DNA from 2 places in the Gilliamella sp. Nev6-6 genome. Region 2 is predicted to be linked to the other one. Evidence: riboswitches for the same ligand, from Rfam matches in the RefSeq annotation. Region 2 holds a riboswitch; the other holds the start of a gene.
What was found. A riboswitch is a leader RNA that binds a small molecule or an ion and turns the genes downstream of it on or off. The one in region 2 is predicted to bind preQ1.
Positions count from the first base shown of each region.

Region 1: it holds a riboswitch for preQ1, as region 2 does, so the genes downstream of both, queD (6-carboxytetrahydropterin synthase QueD) here and queF (preQ(1) synthase) in region 2, are expected to answer to the same signal.

Region 1 is NZ_LZHP01000091.1:6,282-9,710, reverse strand. It holds gene clpB (ATP-dependent chaperone ClpB) at 1-1,419, opposite strand, end outside; PreQ1 riboswitch class I at 1,693-1,738, shown strand; gene queD (6-carboxytetrahydropterin synthase QueD) at 1,742-2,170, shown strand; gene A9G42_RS11355 (7-carboxy-7-deazaguanine synthase QueE) at 2,167-2,781, shown strand; gene argS (arginine--tRNA ligase) at 3,284-3,429, shown strand, end outside.
Region 2 is NZ_LZHP01000079.1:20,001-23,429, forward strand. It holds gene A9G42_RS09435 (7-cyano-7-deazaguanine/7-aminomethyl-7-deazaguanine transporter) at 1-330, opposite strand, end outside; gene queC (7-cyano-7-deazaguanine synthase QueC) at 402-1,058, opposite strand; gene queF (preQ(1) synthase) at 1,087-1,560, opposite strand; PreQ1 riboswitch class I at 1,563-1,607, opposite strand; gene A9G42_RS09455 (DUF1090 domain-containing protein) at 2,153-2,590, opposite strand; gene coaA (type I pantothenate kinase) at 2,615-3,429, opposite strand, start outside.

The DNA.
Region 1 (3,429 bases), on a different contig from region 2:
TTGCGTACCCGAAACAGCCGCTTTTTCTGACTTCCATTCTTCTTCAAGTGATGCATATTCTTTTTCTTTTTCAGCAAGTTCATCATTTAGCATCTCAAGACGTTTTTTACTAGCATCGTCAGACTCTTTTTTAAGCGCTTGTTGCTCAAGTTTGAGTTGAATAATACGTCTTTCAAGTCGATCTAAAGATTCTGGTTTTGAATCCATTTGCATACGAATACTTGATGCCGCTTCATCAATTAAATCAATCGCTTTGTCAGGTAACATGCGATCAGAAATATAACGATGCGATAACGTTGCCGCAGCGACAATGGCTGGATCGGTAATTTGCACATGATGATGCAATTCGTAACGTTCTTTTAATCCTCGCAAAATAGCAATCGTATCTTCAACAGTTGGCTCGGCAACATACACTTTTTGAAAACGACGCTCTAACGCAGGATCTTTTTCAATATATTGGCGATATTCGTCTAACGTTGTTGCACCAACGCAATGTAATTCCCCTCGAGCCAGTGCTGGTTTTAACATATTACCAGCATCCATTGCACCATCGCTTTTCCCTGCACCAACCATGGTATGGATTTCGTCAATAAATAATATAATACGGCCTTCTTCTTTCGCTAAATCTTTAAGTACGGCCTTTAAGCGTTCTTCAAATTCGCCACGATATTTTGCACCTGCAATCAAGGCACCCATATCTAATGATAAAACGCGTTTATTACGCAATCCTTCAGGTACTTCACGGTTAACGATACGTTGTGCTAATCCTTCAACAATAGCGGTTTTACCTACACCTGGCTCACCAATTAATACGGGATTATTTTTAGTACGACGTTGTAATACCTGAATAGTTCGACGAATTTCTTCATCACGCCCAATAACAGGATCAAGTTTGCCTTGTTCTGCCCGTTGTGTTAAATCAATGGTATATTTTTTCAACGCACCGCGTTGATCTTCTGCATTAGGATCATTCACGTTATCACTACCTCTTACTTGATTGACGGCTTGGCTAAACTTGTCTTTATTGACACCTGATTTTTTAAGAATATCACTTAGGCTCCCTTTATCTTCTAAAGCAGCTAAGATAAAGAGCTCTGATGATATATAACTGTCACCATTTTTTTGCGATAATTTATCGCACAGATTAAGTGTACGGACAAACTCTTGTGATGGAATAACCTCGCCACCCACACCCTGAACTTGCGGTAATCGATCAATCACCTGAGTTAATTCTTGTTGTAAAATAGCTACATTTGCACCAGCTGAAGCCAACAATGGCGCTACACTGCTGCCTTCTTGATTAAGCATGGCTGATAGGACATGCACAGGCTCTATATATTGATTGTCTTTACCTAATGCCATTGACTGCGCATCAGCTAAAGCTTGTTGAAACTTGTTTGTTAATTTATCTAACCTCATCGTATTTATCTCCTGAGCAATAGATTTGAGTTAAACGTGTATACATTCAACCCATTTGCATGATATCTAAATGAGTGTTGCAACCTAAATTTCAAGAGCAAATTTAAAATATTTTTTATAAAATTTGTACAGTAAAATTAGCGAGTATTTAAAAAACTTAATTAGCGTGAAAATAAAGTTGTTTGCAATATATAAATACACGTTCAACCAGTGTTGAAAGATGACAAATTAACTTTTATCCATTATATTAACACCTTTATTTTGTTAGGCGAGCTAACCGTGGTTCGTAACCCATCCCACGTAAAAAAACTAGGAATGTAATATGTTCAAAATAGCCAAAGAGTTTCAATTTGATGCTTGTCATATGTTAGATGGGCATAATGGGAAATGTCATAACCTTCATGGTCACACCTACCGTTTGTTGGTCGAAATAAGCGGAGAGCTTGTTGATAGTGGTTCAAGCAAAGATATGGTTATGGATTATGCGGATTTGAAGGCAATTGTTAAACAATACATTGTCGATCCGATTGATCATGCTTTTCTTTATCATCAAGATAATGCCAATGAATGCCAAATAGCCGAGCTTTTGTTGCAGACGCAGCGCAAAGTTTTTGCTTTTCCTTGTCGTACTACGGCGGAAGGGATGAGTAAGTTTATTTTTGATTGCTTATCTAAATATTTGCCTGTTTCGATGATCAAATTATGGGAAACACCAACTTCATATTGTGAATATTATCGGAGCCCAAAATGATCGAATTTCGCATAGTTGAAATCTTCGAATCTTTACAAGGCGAAGGTTATAATACGGGAATGCCTGCTATTTTTATCCGCTTTGCAGGCTGTAATTTAAATTGTGCTTGGTGTGATACTAACTTTCGCCAATTTACTCGATTTACCTTAGAGGCATTAATAGCAAAAGTAAGCGAATACAAAAGTAAAAACATTATTATTACAGGCGGTGAACCCACTAGGATTAAAGCGTTACCACAGCTACTGTTGTCATTAAAAAATGCTGGTTACTTTATTGCCATTGAAAGTAACGGCCTTGGCAAAGTCGATGCACTTATTGATTATATTGCCCTCAGTCCTAAATTTTGCTACCAGTCGCACTATCAAAAAATAGCCCAACCAACAGCCAATGAAGTGCGAATTGTTACCGAAAACCACCGTGATTTTATTGCTTTTTGCCAATATATCGAAACTCAGATACAGGCAAAACGCTATTATCTTTCACCTTGTGAAAAAGATGGCGCATTCAATATATTTGATACCATAAAACTACTGGGAAAAATTAACGAAAATCGATTAGATAATAAATGGTTATTGAATATACAAAGTCATAAACTTGCAGATATTGAATAGTGTCTATTTTTTTAATCTAACTCGTTAAATATTGGAGAATGAGATTGAATAGAAAATTTTAAATAAAAAGATAATGAAAGTTAATTAGATAAGTCACTATTTGCTTAAATTAATAAAATAACTTCATTTTGCTCCATTCTTTAGTGATTTTTGTTGGTATGAAGTGGCTTTATTTCGATTCTTTAAGCTTTGCTAGTAAAAAGGGTTATTGATAATCACCAATGCTCTCCAAACACATAATCCATAAAATAAATTTATTTTTTCGTTTAAAAATCATTCAGAAAAGCCATTGATTTTACTGAAGTTTTTTAACACCCTAAATATACTGACAAATAATCAAATAGGGTTATTTATAATAAATCATAAAGTAGAATATCGATTTTACTTAAATTTTTCACTTTTTCTTTAAGCAAAAACCATCGAGCCACTTATGCAATCAGTGACAATTATCGACTTTGTCGGTATTATATTGGTCATTTTATTATAATTAGTTAGGTTTAGTGTGAATATTCAACAATTATTAACACAACGTGTTTCGCAAGCAATGATTATGGCGGGTGCAGATAAGAACTGCGATGCGCTGATTAAGCAATCAACTAAAGTGCAATTTGGCGATTATCAAGCTAATGGCATTATGTCTATTGCCAA
Region 2 (3,429 bases):
TCGAAAAACAAAACTATTAAATTCCGTCAATGCCGATAAACCAACCCAATGTGTTTCAAAAAATAGTACAGAAATCACATATGAAAATAGCAATGCGGGAAGCATCACCACAAAAATTATCTTCCTAGCTAAACTCGCTCCAAATACCCGAATAGTTAAATCGGTAGTAAGAAAGATAAATGGAAAAGTAAACGCCCCCCAAGTGGTTTGGAAACCAAAAATATCAAATGGAATTTGTACTAAATAATTGCTGGAAGCGATAACCAAAATATGAAAAAACGAAAGCCAGCTTAGAGCCTTGATTTGCTGTGCGTGAGTAAATTGGTTTATATGTTCTGAATTAGCGTTCAGGTGCATAAATTTGTCCTTTTTTAATGGGGTAAGTGAACCCAGTGTTTCAATTAATTTGAATGATTAAGGTATTTTGTTAATCCTTTATCTCGAAGAATACAGCTCGGGCATTTGCCGCATCCACCATCAACTCCGTAATAACAAGTATGAGTATGGTCGCGGACATAATCCAAATAACCTAGTTTATCAGCCATTTCCCATGTTTGAGCTTTAGTCAAATACATCAAAGGGGTAATGAGATTGAAATTATAATCCATAGCAAGATTCATCGATACATTCATTGATTTAATAAAAATATCACGACAATCAGGGTAGCCACTAAAATCGGTTTCACAAACGCCAATAATAATGTCACTAATACCGTGTTGCTTGGCATGACAACCAGCCAAAAGCAAAAACAGCATATTACGTCCATCCACAAAAGTATTAGGGTAATCGCCTTCTTTGGCTGCGGTGATTTGTTGTGAATCATCAATCAAAGCATTATTGGTCGTCTGTTTAATCACCGAGGTATCCACCACGGTTTGCTTAACGCCAAGATCTTCAACAATCCACTTGGCTTTTTCAAGTTCAATAGCATGACGTTGACCATATTGAAAGCTGATGGTTTCGACGTTTTCACGACCATAATCAGCAATGGCTTGCAGTAAACAGGTAGTAGAATCCTGCCCACCAGAAAATATCACTAGTGCTTTACGAGTTTGCATTGAGAGTTTCCTGTTAGGGTAAATTGAATTAGCGATTATCGACTTTTTCAGGATAAAGATCGTGATTAGCCAAACGGCTCATCGCTATTTGTTCCCAATTAGTGCCGGCTTTACCATAATTTGCATAAGGATCGATAGAGATTCCACCGCGAGGGGTAAATTTTCCCCAGACTTCAATATATTTAGGATCCATTAGTTTAATAAGATCTTTCATAATAATATTGATGCAATCTTCGTGGTAATCACCATGATTACGAAAACTAAAGAGATATAGCTTGAGTGACTTACTTTCAACCATTTTAATATTAGGTACGTATGAAATATAAATCGTCGCAAAATCAGGTTGCCCAGTGATAGGACAAAGACTAGTAAATTCTGGGCAATTGAACTTAACAAAATAATCGTTAGTTGGGTGTTTATTATCGAACGTTTCGAGTATTTCAGGACAATAGGTTGTAGGATAGCGAACAGATTGATCGCCAAGTAGTGTAACTTTATTCATAATTTTCCTTAGTTTTTTAGCGTGGGAGGTTCACGAACCACGTAACAAAGCACACACCATACTCTTTTTAAATAAAAATGTCTAGTTATAAGCGCTTTATCCTAACTTAGATGATTGAAAATATAAATATAATAACCCACATGGAGCAAACACCCAACTAAAAGCAAAGCATATTACCATTGTAAAGAATTTAGTAACGAGCCATGTTTCTGTACTTACAATGAAAGTATTATCACCAACGATATAACTAATAACATTTTCATAAACAAATCGAGAATATGGATATAAACCCCATAATATTAAAAGAGCTATCCCTGTATATATGCTTTCAGGCATTTTAAATTTGAATATCAGGGTACATAAAGGAGGAAGAGTAATTATAAAACTAAATAAATATTGTCGTATTAAATACCTTGCCGATAAACCGCCGAATGCTTTCTTCCAAAAGCTAGCCATTAAAATAACCTTATCCATTGTATTGAAAATGCTGAATATTTTATATTCTATTTTCATATATGTAAATATATTGAACATATTCAACGCTAAATCAGTGACAGTAAATAAGGAGTTAATTATGCTTGAATTCACATCCTTATTTAGCTTGAATTTCTTTATAAAATTCAGCTAATTTAGTTTTAGCTTCTCTCAACTCTTTTTGAGCTTCACTTAATTTTAGCTTTTGTTTAGCTATTTTTTGGGAGTCTCTTTTTGCTTGCGCTTTAGCTAAAGCTTGCTCTTTTTCGGCAACTTTTTTAGTCTTTTCAATTACTTTTTCGGTGTATTTAGCTTTTAAATCATCATCATTACAATATGTATTGATATCATGTAATGCTTTTTCAAGCCCTTGAGCTTGGTGCAAGTTACCCGCCTTTTTTGCCTTATCAATTTGTTTTTCCATAATGTGTTTTTTGCTAAAACAAGTTACACCTTGATATTCGTCATGATTTGCTGCATAAATATTAGGTATAAAAGCGATAGCTGTTAATACTAAAAAAATTAACTTACAAATTGATCTTATTGTTAATTTCATATCGATCTTCTTCCCCTTTTTAAATTATTTTCTTAATTGAACACAATCAACTTTATGATCTTTGCCTTTAGTTAGGATAAGGCTGGCTCTTTCCCTTGTTGGTAGGATGTTTTCTATTAAATTCAATTCATTAATTTCATGCCAAAGACGGTTTGCGATGTTAAGCGCTTCTTGCTCTGGCAATTTTGAGTAATGATTAAAATAAGAATTGGGATCGCTAAATGCTCCTGCTCTAAATTTTAAAAAACGATTGACATACCAATTGTGTAGCAACGAAACATCGGCATCAACATAAATTGAGAAATCAACATAATCAGAAACAAAAACACGATTATTGGCTTGTGCATAATTTACAGCGCCTTGTAACACATTTAATCCCTCAAGAATTAAAATATCAGGGCTATCGAGAATAATTTGTTCATTTTGAACAATATCATAAACTAAATGAGAATAAACGGGGGCTTTAACCTGTGCTTGGCCAGACTTAATATCAGCAACAAAATTGATCAGTTTTTTAATATCATAAGATTGCGGAAAGCCTTTTTTATTCATTATTCCACGTTCTTCAAGGCATTTATTGGGGTATAAAAAACCATCAGTTGTCACCAAAGCCACTTTGCGATGCTCAGGCCAACGAGATAATAATGCTTGCAATACACGAGCTGTAGTACTTTTCCCCACAGCAACGCTTCCTGCTATACCAATGATATAAGGAATTTTTTGGCTTTTGCCTAAAAATTTAGATAAAACAGCCTGCCGACTAAAACTATTACTAATGTAATAATTAAGCAATCTGGATAAAGGTAGATAGATATCACTTACTTCATCCATTGACAGAT